3 regions of the Paenibacillus sp. FSL R7-0302 genome follow, and region 3 is predicted to be linked to each of the others. Evidence: a T-box and tRNA genes for the amino acid it is inferred to sense, from the RefSeq annotation. Region 3 holds a T-box; the other regions hold tRNA genes.
The links. A T-box is a leader RNA that pairs with one kind of tRNA and senses whether it is charged. The one in region 3 lies ahead of MKY96_RS00520 (glutamine--tRNA ligase/YqeY domain fusion protein), so its partner is inferred to be a tRNA-Gln.

Region 1: it encodes a tRNA-Gln, which carries the amino acid that the T-box ahead of MKY96_RS00520 (glutamine--tRNA ligase/YqeY domain fusion protein) is inferred to sense. The anticodon was not compared.
Region 2: it encodes a tRNA-Gln, which carries the amino acid that the T-box ahead of MKY96_RS00520 (glutamine--tRNA ligase/YqeY domain fusion protein) is inferred to sense. The anticodon was not compared.

The regions. Positions count from the first base shown of each region.
Region 1 is NZ_JBBOWB010000001.1:5,683,456-5,687,821, forward strand. Features, by position in the region: gene MKY96_RS24505 (helix-turn-helix transcriptional regulator) at 1-469, opposite strand, end outside; tRNA gene MKY96_RS24510 (tRNA-Gly) at 1,421-1,491, opposite strand; tRNA gene MKY96_RS24515 (tRNA-Pro) at 1,509-1,582, opposite strand; tRNA gene MKY96_RS24520 (tRNA-Arg) at 1,735-1,811, opposite strand; tRNA gene MKY96_RS24525 (tRNA-Gly) at 1,822-1,896, opposite strand; tRNA gene MKY96_RS24530 (tRNA-Leu) at 1,904-1,987, opposite strand; tRNA gene MKY96_RS24535 (tRNA-Lys) at 2,004-2,079, opposite strand; tRNA gene MKY96_RS24540 (tRNA-Gln) at 2,106-2,180, opposite strand; tRNA gene MKY96_RS24545 (tRNA-Asp) at 2,392-2,469, opposite strand; tRNA gene MKY96_RS24550 (tRNA-Met) at 2,545-2,618, opposite strand; tRNA gene MKY96_RS24555 (tRNA-Val) at 2,651-2,726, opposite strand; tRNA gene MKY96_RS24560 (tRNA-Glu) at 2,765-2,839, opposite strand; tRNA gene MKY96_RS24565 (tRNA-Ser) at 2,999-3,088, opposite strand; tRNA gene MKY96_RS24570 (tRNA-Asn) at 3,092-3,167, opposite strand; rRNA gene rrf (5S ribosomal RNA) at 3,219-3,335, opposite strand; rRNA gene MKY96_RS24580 (23S ribosomal RNA) at 3,413-4,366, opposite strand, start outside.
Region 2 is NZ_JBBOWB010000001.1:297,896-302,261, forward strand. Features, by position in the region: rRNA gene MKY96_RS01275 (23S ribosomal RNA) at 1-1,448, shown strand, start outside; tRNA gene MKY96_RS01280 (tRNA-Asn) at 1,512-1,587, shown strand; tRNA gene MKY96_RS01285 (tRNA-Ser) at 1,591-1,680, shown strand; tRNA gene MKY96_RS01290 (tRNA-Glu) at 1,726-1,800, shown strand; tRNA gene MKY96_RS01295 (tRNA-Val) at 1,821-1,896, shown strand; tRNA gene MKY96_RS01300 (tRNA-Met) at 1,929-2,002, shown strand; tRNA gene MKY96_RS01305 (tRNA-Asp) at 2,081-2,158, shown strand; tRNA gene MKY96_RS01310 (tRNA-Phe) at 2,180-2,255, shown strand; tRNA gene MKY96_RS01315 (tRNA-Thr) at 2,271-2,346, shown strand; tRNA gene MKY96_RS01320 (tRNA-Tyr) at 2,353-2,438, shown strand; tRNA gene MKY96_RS01325 (tRNA-Trp) at 2,445-2,518, shown strand; tRNA gene MKY96_RS01330 (tRNA-His) at 2,546-2,621, shown strand; tRNA gene MKY96_RS01335 (tRNA-His) at 2,670-2,745, shown strand; tRNA gene MKY96_RS01340 (tRNA-Gln) at 2,765-2,839, shown strand; tRNA gene MKY96_RS01345 (tRNA-Gly) at 2,846-2,920, shown strand; tRNA gene MKY96_RS01350 (tRNA-Cys) at 2,929-3,002, shown strand; tRNA gene MKY96_RS01355 (tRNA-Leu) at 3,032-3,110, shown strand; gene MKY96_RS01360 (helix-turn-helix transcriptional regulator) at 3,271-4,299, shown strand; gene MKY96_RS01365 (SDR family NAD(P)-dependent oxidoreductase) at 4,350-4,366, shown strand, end outside.
Region 3 is NZ_JBBOWB010000001.1:100,751-105,116, reverse strand. Features, by position in the region: gene MKY96_RS00525 (Nramp family divalent metal transporter) at 1-451, opposite strand, end outside; gene MKY96_RS00520 (glutamine--tRNA ligase/YqeY domain fusion protein) at 1,065-2,783, opposite strand; T-box leader at 2,865-3,128, opposite strand; gene MKY96_RS00515 (tetratricopeptide repeat protein) at 3,200-4,366, opposite strand, start outside.

The DNA.
Region 1 (4,366 bases), 5.6 Mb from region 3:
ATACCGTCCGGATGCTGCGCTGCTCCAGAATCGCTCCAATGAGCGGCTGCAGGAAGTTCCGGCTCTCCTTGCGGTAGGCCGGTGTGCCCATCTGGATAATATCCGCGATATTCTCCAGGAGGCCGTTCTGCCGTGATTTCTCCTTAAGATGGGTACCCATCACCTTGTCATAAGCAGAATGAAAACCCGGCGGAATTCTATCCGGATTCAGCACCGAAGGCAGCAAAGAGAACGCCAGCGACTCCTGCTCCGAGAAATCCAGCGGATATAAAAAGAATTTGCCCATGAACCGGTAGCCCGTGCCTCTTCCCTCATTCGTAACCGGTGCAAAGTGGCTGATCACCTCAAGATCCCTATAGATCGTTCTAATATTCACCTCACACCTAAAGGCCAAGTCTGCTGCGGTAATCCCCGGGTTCGACTGAATGGCGTTAATGATTCTGAAAATCCGTATTACTTTGTCTGTCATAACAAATGCTCCTCAGCTTCCAAGTAAGTGTTGCCTATGATCCAATAGTCCAATAGTTATACTATATCAGTTCTATAGAAACATAACGCCCTCCCATACTATTGCAACATCCCGGCCCTTACAACGAAATCACCCTAGCGGATGAATAATACTGGTGCCTCTATACCACTCTTACACGAAGCTCACTTTTCTCCATCTACCTGCCTTCTGACGGCCATTTGACAGCTGCAGCCCTTAGCGCTCTGGCTCACAGATACTCTGAGTTCTATGTGTTAGGTTTTTCTGTGAAAATACTTCTGGCACTGCGATAAACGCACGGCCTACGTGGCGCGCCTGGTCCAATTGTGTTCGGTTTTTCGATTACATTCGGCCATTCGCCTTCCCTGCATCACCTTGTGTTCAGTTTTCGCATACATTCCCTAAATAGCAACAAAATCATCCTGCGGGTGAACGATGCTAATGCCTCTCTCACTGGCCGCTTTTAAGGAGCAGTAATGGTAATGTTGCACTTTTGGCAGGATTTCTCTATACCTTTTACGGGTTGAAGTACAATGTTGCATGATTTGCACAAATTTTGATGTTTAGAGCAAGTTAGCGCTGAATTTGTTGCATTTCATGCAGGATTTCAGCATTGACCGCTTCTTTGGGGCAGTATTGTTGCACTTTTGGCAGGATTTCTCTTAAAATGTTACTGCCGGTGATGCATGGGGCCCTTCCCTCCTCGCAGTGGCACCCATTGTATTCGGTTTTCCTGTGAAAATACGTCTGGCACTGCGATAAACACACGGCCTACGCAGCGCGCCCAGTCCAATTGTGTTCGATTTTTTCGATTACATTCGGCCATTCGCCTTCCCTGCATCACATTGTGTTCGTTTTTCGCTTACATTTGCTAAATAGCAAAAAAAGTCCGCCTTCCCCATAGGGCTGACGGACTCACGTGATACAGATATAAGCGGGTGATGGGAATCGAACCCACGCTATCAGCTTGGAAGGCTGAAGTTCTACCATTGAACTACACCCGCATAGGTGAAATGAAATATCGGGATGACACGATTTGAACATGCGACCCCCTGGTCCCAAACCAGGTGCTCTACCAAGCTGAGCTACATCCCGTTAATACAAAAGTTGAAGCATTGAAGTATAAATGGCGCACCCTGAGAGATACGGATGCTACGCATCCGATTGCGAAGTTGTGCTATCGAAGCGGATGCTCCAACGAACTCGTTCGAATCTGGGGACACTTTGTTAATTCAATAAAGTATAAATGGCGCGCCCTGAGAGATTCGAACTCCCGGCCTTTTGATTCGTAGTCAAACGCTCTATCCAGCTGAGCTAAGGGCGCAAAATCTATATGGAGCGGACGACGGGAATCGAACCCGCGACCCTCGCCTTGGCAAGGCGATGCTCTACCGCTGAGCCACGTCCGCAAAAACATGGTGCGCGTGAAGGGACTTGAACCCCCACGTCGTGAAACGCCAGATCCTAAGTCTGGTGCGTCTGCCATTCCGCCACACGCGCACACGTTACAAGAAAATGGTGAGCCATGAAGGACTCGAACCTTCGACACCCTGATTAAAAGTCAGGTGCTCTACCAACTGAGCTAATGGCTCTCATAAGAGAAACAATCGAAAATAGATGGCTGGGGATATAGGAATCGAACCTATGAATGACGGAGTCAAAGTCCGTTGCCTTACCGCTTGGCTAATCCCCAATATTATAATTAGCAAAATACTACGGAATCGGATGGATACTCTATACTTCGAGATATAGGATGCTCAATCCAGGGATTTCTCATCCCTTACGCCATTAAAATGGCGGAACCGACGGGATACTCTTCACTCCGTTACGAGATTGCGAAGTATTCCTTACGATGCCTATGCTTCAACGAACCCAGGGATTTCTCATCCCTTACGCCATTAAAATGGCGGAACCGACGGGATTCGAACCCGCGATCTCCTGCGTGACAGGCAGGCATGTTAGGCCAACTACACCACGGTTCCAAGTTTAACATTATGGCCCCCCCGGAAAGTATTCGGAATATGCTACAGAGCATCTCTTCACTTTGTGGGGAACAATTGCGGGGGCAGGATTTGAACCTGCGGCCTTCGGGTTATGAGCCCGACGAGCTACCGGGCTGCTCCACCCCGCGTCATTGTACAAAATCTATTCGGTTAAGATAGATGGTGGAGGCTGAGGGGTTCGAACCCCCGACCCTCTGCTTGTAAGGCAGATGCTCTCCCAGCTGAGCTAAGCCTCCATATATGACTCTCTCTTCCCATCATTCAAAGAAGAAATTGGTGACTCGTATGGGATTCGAACCCATGTTACCTCCGTGAAAGGGAGGTGTCTTAACCCCTTGACCAACGAGCCATGCTATACAGTTATTTCCATCCCCTTTTCAGGGAGGTAACGCTACGGAGAGAGAGGGATACTCTTCACTTCGTTACGAGATTGCGATGTAGTGCTATCGAAGCTTATGCTCCAACGAACCATTGAGGATTCTCATCCCTAATCAGGGAGGTAACACTACGGAGAGAGAGGGATTCGAACCCTCGAGACGCTTGTGGCGCCTACACGATTTCCAATCGTGCTCCTTCGGCCAAACTCGGACACCTCTCCATATGGCTCCCCGAACAGGACTCGAACCTGTGACAACTCGATTAACAGTCGAGTGCTCTACCAACTGAGCTATCAGGGAATATGCAAGCAATTAGGACAAAAAAAATACCACAATGTGTGTGGATGGTCCGCTTGGCGGCGTCCTACTCTCCCAGGACCCTTCGGTCCAAGTACCATCGGCGCTGGAGGGCTTAACAGTCGTGTTCGGGATGGGTACGTGTGGAACCCCTCCGCTATCGCCACCAAACGGGCATTTACAGCGTAAATGCTTCAGGAATTTGATTCCTGAAAACTGAATCCGAAACGAATCTGCGAATTATTTTTTTGGATAAGCCCTCGACCGATTAGTATTGGTCAGCTCCATGCATTGCTGCACTTCCACCTCCAACCTATCTACCTCGTCGTCTTCAAGGGGTCTTACTAATTGGGAAATCTCATCTTGAGGGGGGCTTCACGCTTAGATGCTTTCAGCGCTTATCCCGTCCGTACGTAGCTACTCAGCCATGCTCCTGGCGGAACAACTGATGCACCAGCGGTACGTCCATCCCGGTCCTCTCGTACTAAGGACAGCTCCTCTCAAATTTCCTGCGCCCACGACAGATAGGGACCGAACTGTCTCACGACGTTCTGAACCCAGCTCGCGTACCGCTTTAATGGGCGAACAGCCCAACCCTTGGGACCTACTTCAGCCCCAGGATGCGATGAGCCGACATCGAGGTGCCAAACCTCCCCGTCGATGTGGACTCTTGGGGGAGATAAGCCTGTTATCCCCAGGGTAGCTTTTATCCGTTGAGCGATGGCCCTTCCATGCGGTACCACCGGATCACTAAGTCCGACTTTCGTCCCTGCTCGACTTGTAGGTCTCGCAGTCAAGCTCCCTTATGCCTTTGCACTCTGCGAATGATTTCCAACCATTCTGAGGGAACCTTTGAACGCCTCCGTTACTCTTTAGGAGGCGACCGCCCCAGTCAAACTGCCCGCCTGACACGGTCCCCGTACCCGCTAAGGGCACTAGGTTAGAACCTAGATACGATCAGGGTGGTATCCCAACGGCGCCTCCGCAGAAGCTTGCGCTCCTGCCTCACCGGCTCCCACCTATCCTGTACAGATCGTACCCAAATTCAATATCAAGCTGCAGTAAAGCTCCATGGGGTCTTTCCGTCTTGTCGCGGGTAACCTGCATCTTCACAGGTATTAAAATTTCACCGGATCTCTCGTTGAGACAGCGCCCAAGTCGTTACGCCATTCGTGCGGGTCAGAATTTACCTGACAAGGAAT
Region 2 (4,366 bases), 200 kb from region 3:
CGCAGGAGGGTAGTGACGCGGACTGATGGATGTCCGTCTAAGCAGTGAGGCTGGTGTGCAGGCAAATCCGCACATCGTAAGGCTGGGCTGTGATGGGGAGCGAAAATTATAGTAGCGAAGGTCATGATCTCACACTGCCAAGAAAAGCCTCTAGTCAGGAGAAGGTGCCCGTACCGCAAACCGACACAGGTAGGCGAGAAGAGAATTCTAAGGCGCGCGGAAGAACTCTCGTTAAGGAACTCGGCAAAATGACCCCGTAACTTCGGGAGAAGGGGTGCCTCGGTAGGGTGAATAGCCCGAGGGGGCCGCAGTGAAAAGGCCCAAGCGACTGTTTAGCAAAAACACAGGTCTGTGCGAAGCCGCAAGGCGAAGTATACGGGCTGACGCCTGCCCGGTGCTGGAAGGTTAAGGGGAGCGGTTAGGGGTAACCCGAAGCTGTGAACCGAAGCCCCAGTAAACGGCGGCCGTAACTATAACGGTCCTAAGGTAGCGAAATTCCTTGTCAGGTAAATTCTGACCCGCACGAATGGCGTAACGACTTGGGCGCTGTCTCAACGAGAGATCCGGTGAAATTTTAATACCTGTGAAGATGCAGGTTACCCGCGACAAGACGGAAAGACCCCATGGAGCTTTACTGCAGCTTGATATTGAATTTGGGTACGATCTGTACAGGATAGGTGGGAGCCGGTGAGGCAGGAGCGCAAGCTTCTGCGGAGGCGCCGTTGGGATACCACCCTGATCGTATCTAGGTTCTAACCTAGTGCCCTTAGCGGGTACGGGGACCGTGTCAGGCGGGCAGTTTGACTGGGGCGGTCGCCTCCTAAAGAGTAACGGAGGCGTTCAAAGGTTCCCTCAGAATGGTTGGAAATCATTCGCAGAGTGCAAAGGCATAAGGGAGCTTGACTGCGAGACCTACAAGTCGAGCAGGGACGAAAGTCGGACTTAGTGATCCGGTGGTACCGCATGGAAGGGCCATCGCTCAACGGATAAAAGCTACCCTGGGGATAACAGGCTTATCTCCCCCAAGAGTCCACATCGACGGGGAGGTTTGGCACCTCGATGTCGGCTCATCGCATCCTGGGGCTGAAGTAGGTCCCAAGGGTTGGGCTGTTCGCCCATTAAAGCGGTACGCGAGCTGGGTTCAGAACGTCGTGAGACAGTTCGGTCCCTATCTGTCGTGGGCGCAGGAAATTTGAGAGGAGCTGTCCTTAGTACGAGAGGACCGGGATGGACGTACCGCTGGTGCATCAGTTGTTCCGCCAGGAGCATGGCTGAGTAGCTACGTACGGACGGGATAAGCGCTGAAAGCATCTAAGCGTGAAGCCCCCCTCAAGATGAGATTTCCCAGTATGTAAGACCCCTTGAAGACGACGAGGTAGATAGGTTGGAGGTGGAAGTGCAGCAATGCATGGAGCTGACCAATACTAATCGGTCGAGGGCTTATCCAAACACACTAACACACAAATTCGTTTCGGATTCAGTTTTCAGGCGATCAAGCTTGATATGTATATTCCCTGATAGCTCAGTTGGTAGAGCACTCGACTGTTAATCGAGTTGTCACAGGTTCGAGTCCTGTTCGGGGAGCCATATGGAGAGGTGTCCGAGTTTGGCCGAAGGAGCACGATTGGAAATCGTGTAGGCGCCACAAGCGTCTCGAGGGTTCGAATCCCTCTCTCTCCGTAGCGTTACCTCCCTGGAAAGGGAAAGGAAATAACTGTATAGCATGGCTCGTTGGTCAAGGGGTTAAGACACCTCCCTTTCACGGAGGTAACATGGGTTCGAATCCCATACGAGTCACCATTTTTTTGGAACTGATATATGGAGGCTTAGCTCAGCTGGGAGAGCATCTGCCTTACAAGCAGAGGGTCGGGGGTTCGAACCCCTCAGCCTCCACCATCTATCTTAACCGAATAGATTTTGTACAATGACGCGGGGTGGAGCAGCCCGGTAGCTCGTCGGGCTCATAACCCGAAGGCCGCAGGTTCAAATCCTGCCCCCGCAATTAATCCCCACAAAGTGAAGATGTGCTCTGTAGCATATTCCGAATACTTTCCGGGGACCCCATAAGTACTTTTAATTTGGAACCGTGGTGTAGTTGGCCTAACATGCCTGCCTGTCACGCAGGAGATCGCGGGTTCGAATCCCGTCGGTTCCGCCATCTTTACAAAATTACTTTTATGGCTCGGTAGCTCAGTCGGTAGAGCAAAGGACTGAAAATCCTTGTGTCGGGGGTTCGATTCCCTCCCGCGCCACCATACACAACTTAATATGCCGGTGTAGCTCAATTGGTAGAGCAACTGACTTGTAATCAGTAGGTTGGGGGTTCAAGTCCTCTCGCCGGCACCATACCGTGGAGGCTTAGCGAAGTGGCCAAACGCATCAGACTGTAAATCTGCTCACGTACGTGTTCGGTGGTTCGAATCCATCAGCCTCCACCATTTTTTAGGGGCATAGTTTAAAGGTAGAACAACGGTCTCCAAAACCGTTGGTGTGGGTTCAATTCCTGCTGCCCCTGCCAAGTAATTTCATATAAAAGAATCATATGGCGACCGTGGCGAAGGGGTTAACGCACCGGATTGTGGTTCCGGCATTCGTGGGTTCGAGACCCATCGGTCGCCCCATTTCTTTTATAAGAATTACATAGCAATACAACTTAAAAGCTTCATATGGCGACTGTGGCGAAGGGGTTAACGCACCGGATTGTGGTTCCGGCATTCGTGGGTTCGAGACCCATCAGTCGCCCCATTTTTATTTAATAAGATGTTGGGGATTAGCCAAGCGGTAAGGCAACGGACTTTGACTCCGTCATTCATAGGTTCGATTCCTATATCCCCAGCCATTATATGCGGACGTGGCTCAGCGGTAGAGCATCGCCTTGCCAAGGCGAGGGTCGCGGGTTCGATTCCCGTCGTCCGCTCCATTTCATGTGGTGCCATAGCCAAGTGGTAAGGCAAAGCTCTGCAAAAGCTTTATCCCCAGTTCAAATCTGGGTGGCACCTCCATTATTTTTTTGGAATTATATATGTAGTACGCCGGCGTGGCGGAATGGCAGACGCGCTCGACTCAAAATCGAGTGGGAAACCGTGGAGGTTCGAGTCCTCTCGCCGGTATCATATTAATAACAGACAGCTCATTAGAGAATAATTCTAATGAGCTTTTTTATATTTATTGCACCGATCTTATTATTTCGATCGGCTATAATCAGAAGAATCAATGATCTACGATTGATGGATCATTGCAATTGAAATTAGTTCTTGGAGGTCGACAGCCATGAATGCACCTTTCGCAGACCGTATTAAGATCGCGCCCGGTTTCTGGACCAGCCTGAAGGGAATAGGGGTAGAACCTATTGATGTAGCACGCAAGGCATGCCTGCCGCTAACCATCATCACCGAACCGGTAGTCACGACCGCCCAATATTATTCGATCTGGCAAGCCTATTCCGAACTAGTCGGAGACATCGCTACGGGAATCGTCAAGCTTGCGGCCGCATACAAGACAACTCAATATCCGCCGGCTGCTTTGGCGACCTTTCACGCTCGCAATTACCGGGACGCGCTAAACCGAATGGCGCGTTATAAGCAATTGTGCCCCCCGGAAAACTTGAGGATTCAGGAAGAAGGCGAGCTATATTCGATTGAATTGGAATGGCAGCATGCCGAGCTATCCGGACCGCCGGTGCTTGTCGGCATTACGCTCGCCTACCTGCTTGAGCTCGGACGCCGGGGAACCGGCCGTTTCCTTAAGGCACATTCCGTAGAATTCATTAACTATATGGGCGACGTTCAAGCCCTTGAAGGTTACTTCGGCTGTCGAGTACGGACGGGGACGGAGCGCAATCAGCTAACGCTTAATCGCGAAGATCTGGATCGCCCCTTCACGTCGTACAATGAGGAACTTCTTGAGATTCTGACCCCCTCCTTGGATCGTACGCTGGAAGAGCGACAGAGCCAGCTCACGACGAGCGCTAAGGTGCAGTGGATTCTCTCACGGTGCCTGACTCAAGGGAAAATCGATATCCACTCCGTAGCCTCCGAGTTGGGGATGAGCGAGCGTACCTTGCAGCGCAGGCTGACGGAAGAAGGCGGGAGCTTCAAGCAGCTGCTGGCGAAAACGAGGCGGGAGATGGCCGTTGCTTACTTGGCAGACCCTGCATTGGAGATCAAAGAGGTCGCTTTTCTCATCGGCTACGAGGACCAAAATTCGTTTTATCGCGCTTTTCGCGCATGGACAGGGGAGACTCCTGCCAATTGGCGCGTCACGCAAGATAATTGGCGCTCTATGCTAGTTACCGAGTAGACGAAACGATGTAATATGATCCCTATCTTAGACACAAGGAGTGCAGACAGATGGATATGGGATTAAA
Region 3 (4,366 bases):
GTGCAGCCGGGAGCATCGGTATCCCGAACAACAGATAGAGTCCGAGCGCCGCGCCGATGAATTCAGCGAGATCGGTGGCGATAATGACGATTTCACTCTGAATCCAGAGGAAAATCGACACGCCCTTCGGGAATTTCTCCCGCGCGACCTCCGGCAGATTCTTGCCAGTCGCAATGCCAAGCTTGGCGGATAACGATTGAATCAGTACGGCCATCAGATTCGAGGCGAAGATGACCCAGAGCAGCAGATACCCGTATTTCGAGCCTGCGGTTATATTGGTGGCGAAATTGCCGGGGTCCAGATAAGCTACGGAAGCTATAAAAGCCGGGCCCAGAAAAGGAAGAAGCCTCTTCAGTCCCTTGACATCTCCGTTAAGCACCGATTGCGCCGAATGTTTGTTGGTATGAGCTTTTAGTATAGGGGATGATTCTACTGCGGTATTTTGCTCCATCATGTTCTGTCCTCCTCTTGCCCGGAAAAAGTTGTCTATACACACGAAAGTTTCCCTGGTGCAACATTTGATCTGGTTTTATTATAATCCTCAAAATGAGAAATGTAAATGTATTTTCATTGGGTTTTCATGTAATGCCTGCACTCCTAATCCTCCACCCATATTATGTAAAGTCACGCGATAAAGTGAGGCTCATACCCTTATGTTATTACCCGCTCCCATTATCGAGTTGACTCCTCTGCCGGGGGTGATTGTACTTTGTGCAGTAGATTACACAATAATTTGCGATAAAACTCACTCTGTTGTATTTCATACATTTGATTTTCGGTTTTTTGTTTTAAAAGGCCATTTTCCCAATAATCTGCTGTATAAACTACAATAGAAGCTGCTTTTTGGTCGATTATAATGAAATCTAATGTACAAAGTGCAGCCAACGCTTTACTCCCAACCGATATTTCTCCCACTTGTCAAACATTAGCCTGGCAGACGCATACGCAAATCAGCGATCCTCCAGTAACAGGAGCACCGCTGCTTGTGTAACATTCTAAACTTTTTAAGAAGTTAGCCTGGCATAGCCTGCACAACCCGCCAGATTCTAGATTCACCCACTAACTTATTCGCTGCTGCTTACGTGTCCTGCGTTGCCCTTCCAGGTGTCCTTGAGCGGAACGATTCTATTGAACACCAGCTTCTGAGCTGTGCTAAGCCTGCTGTCAATGCAGAAATAGCCGTGACGCAGGAACTGGTAGGTGTCCCCGGGCTGAGGGTTACCCGAAAGCGGCTCCAGCAGGCAATCCTTAAGCAGAGTTATCGAATTCGGATTGATGTATTCCTCCCAGCTCTCTCCATCCTCCTTCGGCCCGTTATTATCCGTCAGCAGCTGCTCATACAGGTATACGTCACTCTTCAGCGCATGAGCAGCCGAGACCCATTGCACAGTCCCCTTCACCTTCCGGCCGCTTAGAGGGCCGCCGCTGCGGGTATCCGGGTCGTAGGTGCAGCGCAGTTCGAGGATGTCTCCCGTCTCCGCATCCTTCATGACTTCATTGCAGCGGATAATATAACCGCCCTTAAGCCGCACCTCGCCGCCCGGAACCAGTCTGCGGAAGCCCTTCACAGACACCTCCATGAAATCGGCCCGCTCGATATAGAGTGTGCCGGAGAACGGCACCTCTCTTGAACCCAGCTCTGGGTTCTCCGGGTTGTTGTTGACGGGAAGCAGCTCTGAGGCTCCGGCTGCATAGTTAGTAAGCACGACCTTCAGCGGGTCCAGCACAGCCATGACAGCCGGCACCTTGGCCTTAATATCCTGCCTCAGACAATGCTCCAGCAGCGAAAAGTCTACCATTGCCGTATTGCGCACCATCCCAATCTCCTCTACGAAATCCCTGATGCTCCCCGGCGTAAATCCCCGTCTGCGCAGCCCGCTAAGCGTGGGCAGCCGCGGATCATCCCAGCCGTCCACGAAGCCTCCGGCTACCAGTGCCCGGAGATGCCGCTTGCTTGTAACCACTCCGGTCAGGTTCACCCGGCCGAATTCCCTCTGTCTCGGCGGTTCCGGGGTGCCCAGCTCGTTCAGCACCCATTCGTACAGCGGCCGGTGATCCTTGAACTCGATCGAGCAGAGCGAATGCGTCACCCCTTCCAGCGCATCCTGAATCGGATGGGCGAAATCATACATCGGGTAGATGCACCAGGCATTGCCGGTGCGGTAATGCACTGCGTGAATGATCCGGTACAGCACCGGATCACGCAAATTCATGTTCGGCGAGGCCATGTCGATCTTGGCCCGCAGCACTTTAGCGCCATTCGGATAGCTCCCCACACGCATCTCCCGGAACAGCCGCAGATTCTCCTCCGGCGTTCGGCTGCGGTAAGGACTGTCCTTCCCCGGCTCGGTTAAGGTCCCCCGGTAAGCTGTTACCTCCGCTGCCGTCAGATCACAGACATAGGCTTTCCCCTTCAGAATAAGCGTCTCTGCCCTGCGGTAGATCTCCTCCGAGTAATCAGAGCCGTAGTAGATGTGCTCTCCTGGACTGCAGCCCAGCCATTCAAGGTCACGGATGATCGCCTGCACATATTCCATATCCTCTTTGAGCGGGTTAGTATCATCGAAGCGCAGGTGGAAGCGTCCGCCATATTTACGGGCGATTCCCACATTCGTGTGGATGGCAAAAGCACTCCCGATATGCAGATAGCCATTGGGCTCCGGCGGAAACCGGGTGCAAATCTCCCGGCTGAAGACTCCCGTCTCCACATCTTCTCTAATCAGCCTCTCCATATAATTCTCCGGCAGAGCCGGGTCATTCGTAGTAACAGTATCGTCAGTCATTCACTTTCCTCCTGTTCATGGGTGGTACGCCGCCTTATCTGGATACAACAAAAAAAGAACCTCACCTCCAAGACCCTAAGTCTTGGGGACGAAATTCTCGCGGTACCACCCCAGGTTCATTAATATGTCACCATATTAATCTCATCAAGTACGGCGCTGCCGTCCGGCAGGGCTTATACTCTAGCTCTGTAACAGGAGCTCCTGTCGTACCATCCCCGGCTGCTGCCTGGTTCCGGTAAGCCGCTCAGAGGCTTGTTTCCATCCAGTCTTCCCTGCTCCTTCACACCAGCCGGAGCTCTCTGTGAGGGAAGAACCTGAATGTACTCTTCTCGTCATCGCGTTTGCGTTATTGGATACAGAATAACAAAACTCACAACGGGTGTAAAGGGCTGCACCGGACTGCCGGGAGCAGCAGCCTAAGCCTCTGCCGGGGGCTGGCTCAGTGCAGCCAGCAGCTCCAGTGCTTCCTCATGCTCCGGCTCGATCAGCAGGGATCTGCGCGTATAATCCAGCGCCGCCGCATCATCCTCCTGCTCGTAGCTGCAAATCGCCAGGCAGTACAGCACGGTAATTACCGGCTCCTCCTCACTGGACTGGAGCGAATGCTCCAGGAAGCGGCGGGATTCCCCGTACTGCTCCATCTCGAACAGCAGCAGGCCGCAGTCCAGCGCCAGATCATACTTTTGCGGCATCGGGTAGAAGCCCCGCCACATCCGGTCGATCCCCCGCTGAAGGTCCAGCAGCTCCTCGTCGCTGGCATCCGGCAGCAGCGCAGAGATCCGCTCGGCACTCTGAATGAACAGCTCCGCGTCATAGCCCCCCAGCCGCCAGAAGGCCAGGATCTGCTGCATGCCGATGATGTCGTAATTCTTGTCGATCCACACCTTCAGGCTGAAGAAATCATCCGGCCCGAACCGCTCGACAAACCGCCGGTAGGCCAGCCGGGTATGCGGATGCAGCATCGGCTCCTCCAGCATCATAATGCAGCCCACATTGAGATTCTTATAATGATGCTGCGTGAACTGGGATTGTGCGCCCTTCCGCTCAAAATAATGCACCAGCGCATGATAATTCGCCGTAAGCGAGATGCTTCCGTGATGAATCAGCTTCGGCGGCTCGGCGAACTCCCAGTTCTCCAGCCGGTGGTCTCCCTTATCGGCAGTGAGCAGCAGGAAGCTTCCCCGGGAGAGTGCACCCAGACGCTCCATACAGGACAGGGCTGCCTCCGGGAACAGTACATGTGAATCCTCCAGCTTGTCCAGATAGAACGAGATCACTTCGTGATAAGGATACGAGGGGTCCTCATAGCCCGCTGCACGCTTGTAATGGTATTCCGGCACCAGATCACGGAGCACCTCGGACGGCCCCATGGCAGCGGACTGCTCAGGATATTTCAGCGAGACCTCACATTCATAAATCTTGCCTTCATCCATATAGAGCAGCTCCTGCGGGATACTGTCGAAGAAGTAGTTGGCGATTACCATCAGCGGCTGCCCCAGCTCCCCGGGCTTAATCACCAATCCGCTCTGCGTTAAGCTCAGCTCCGTATCCCGGACCGCATCGAAGCGGGCAAAGTCAAGCAT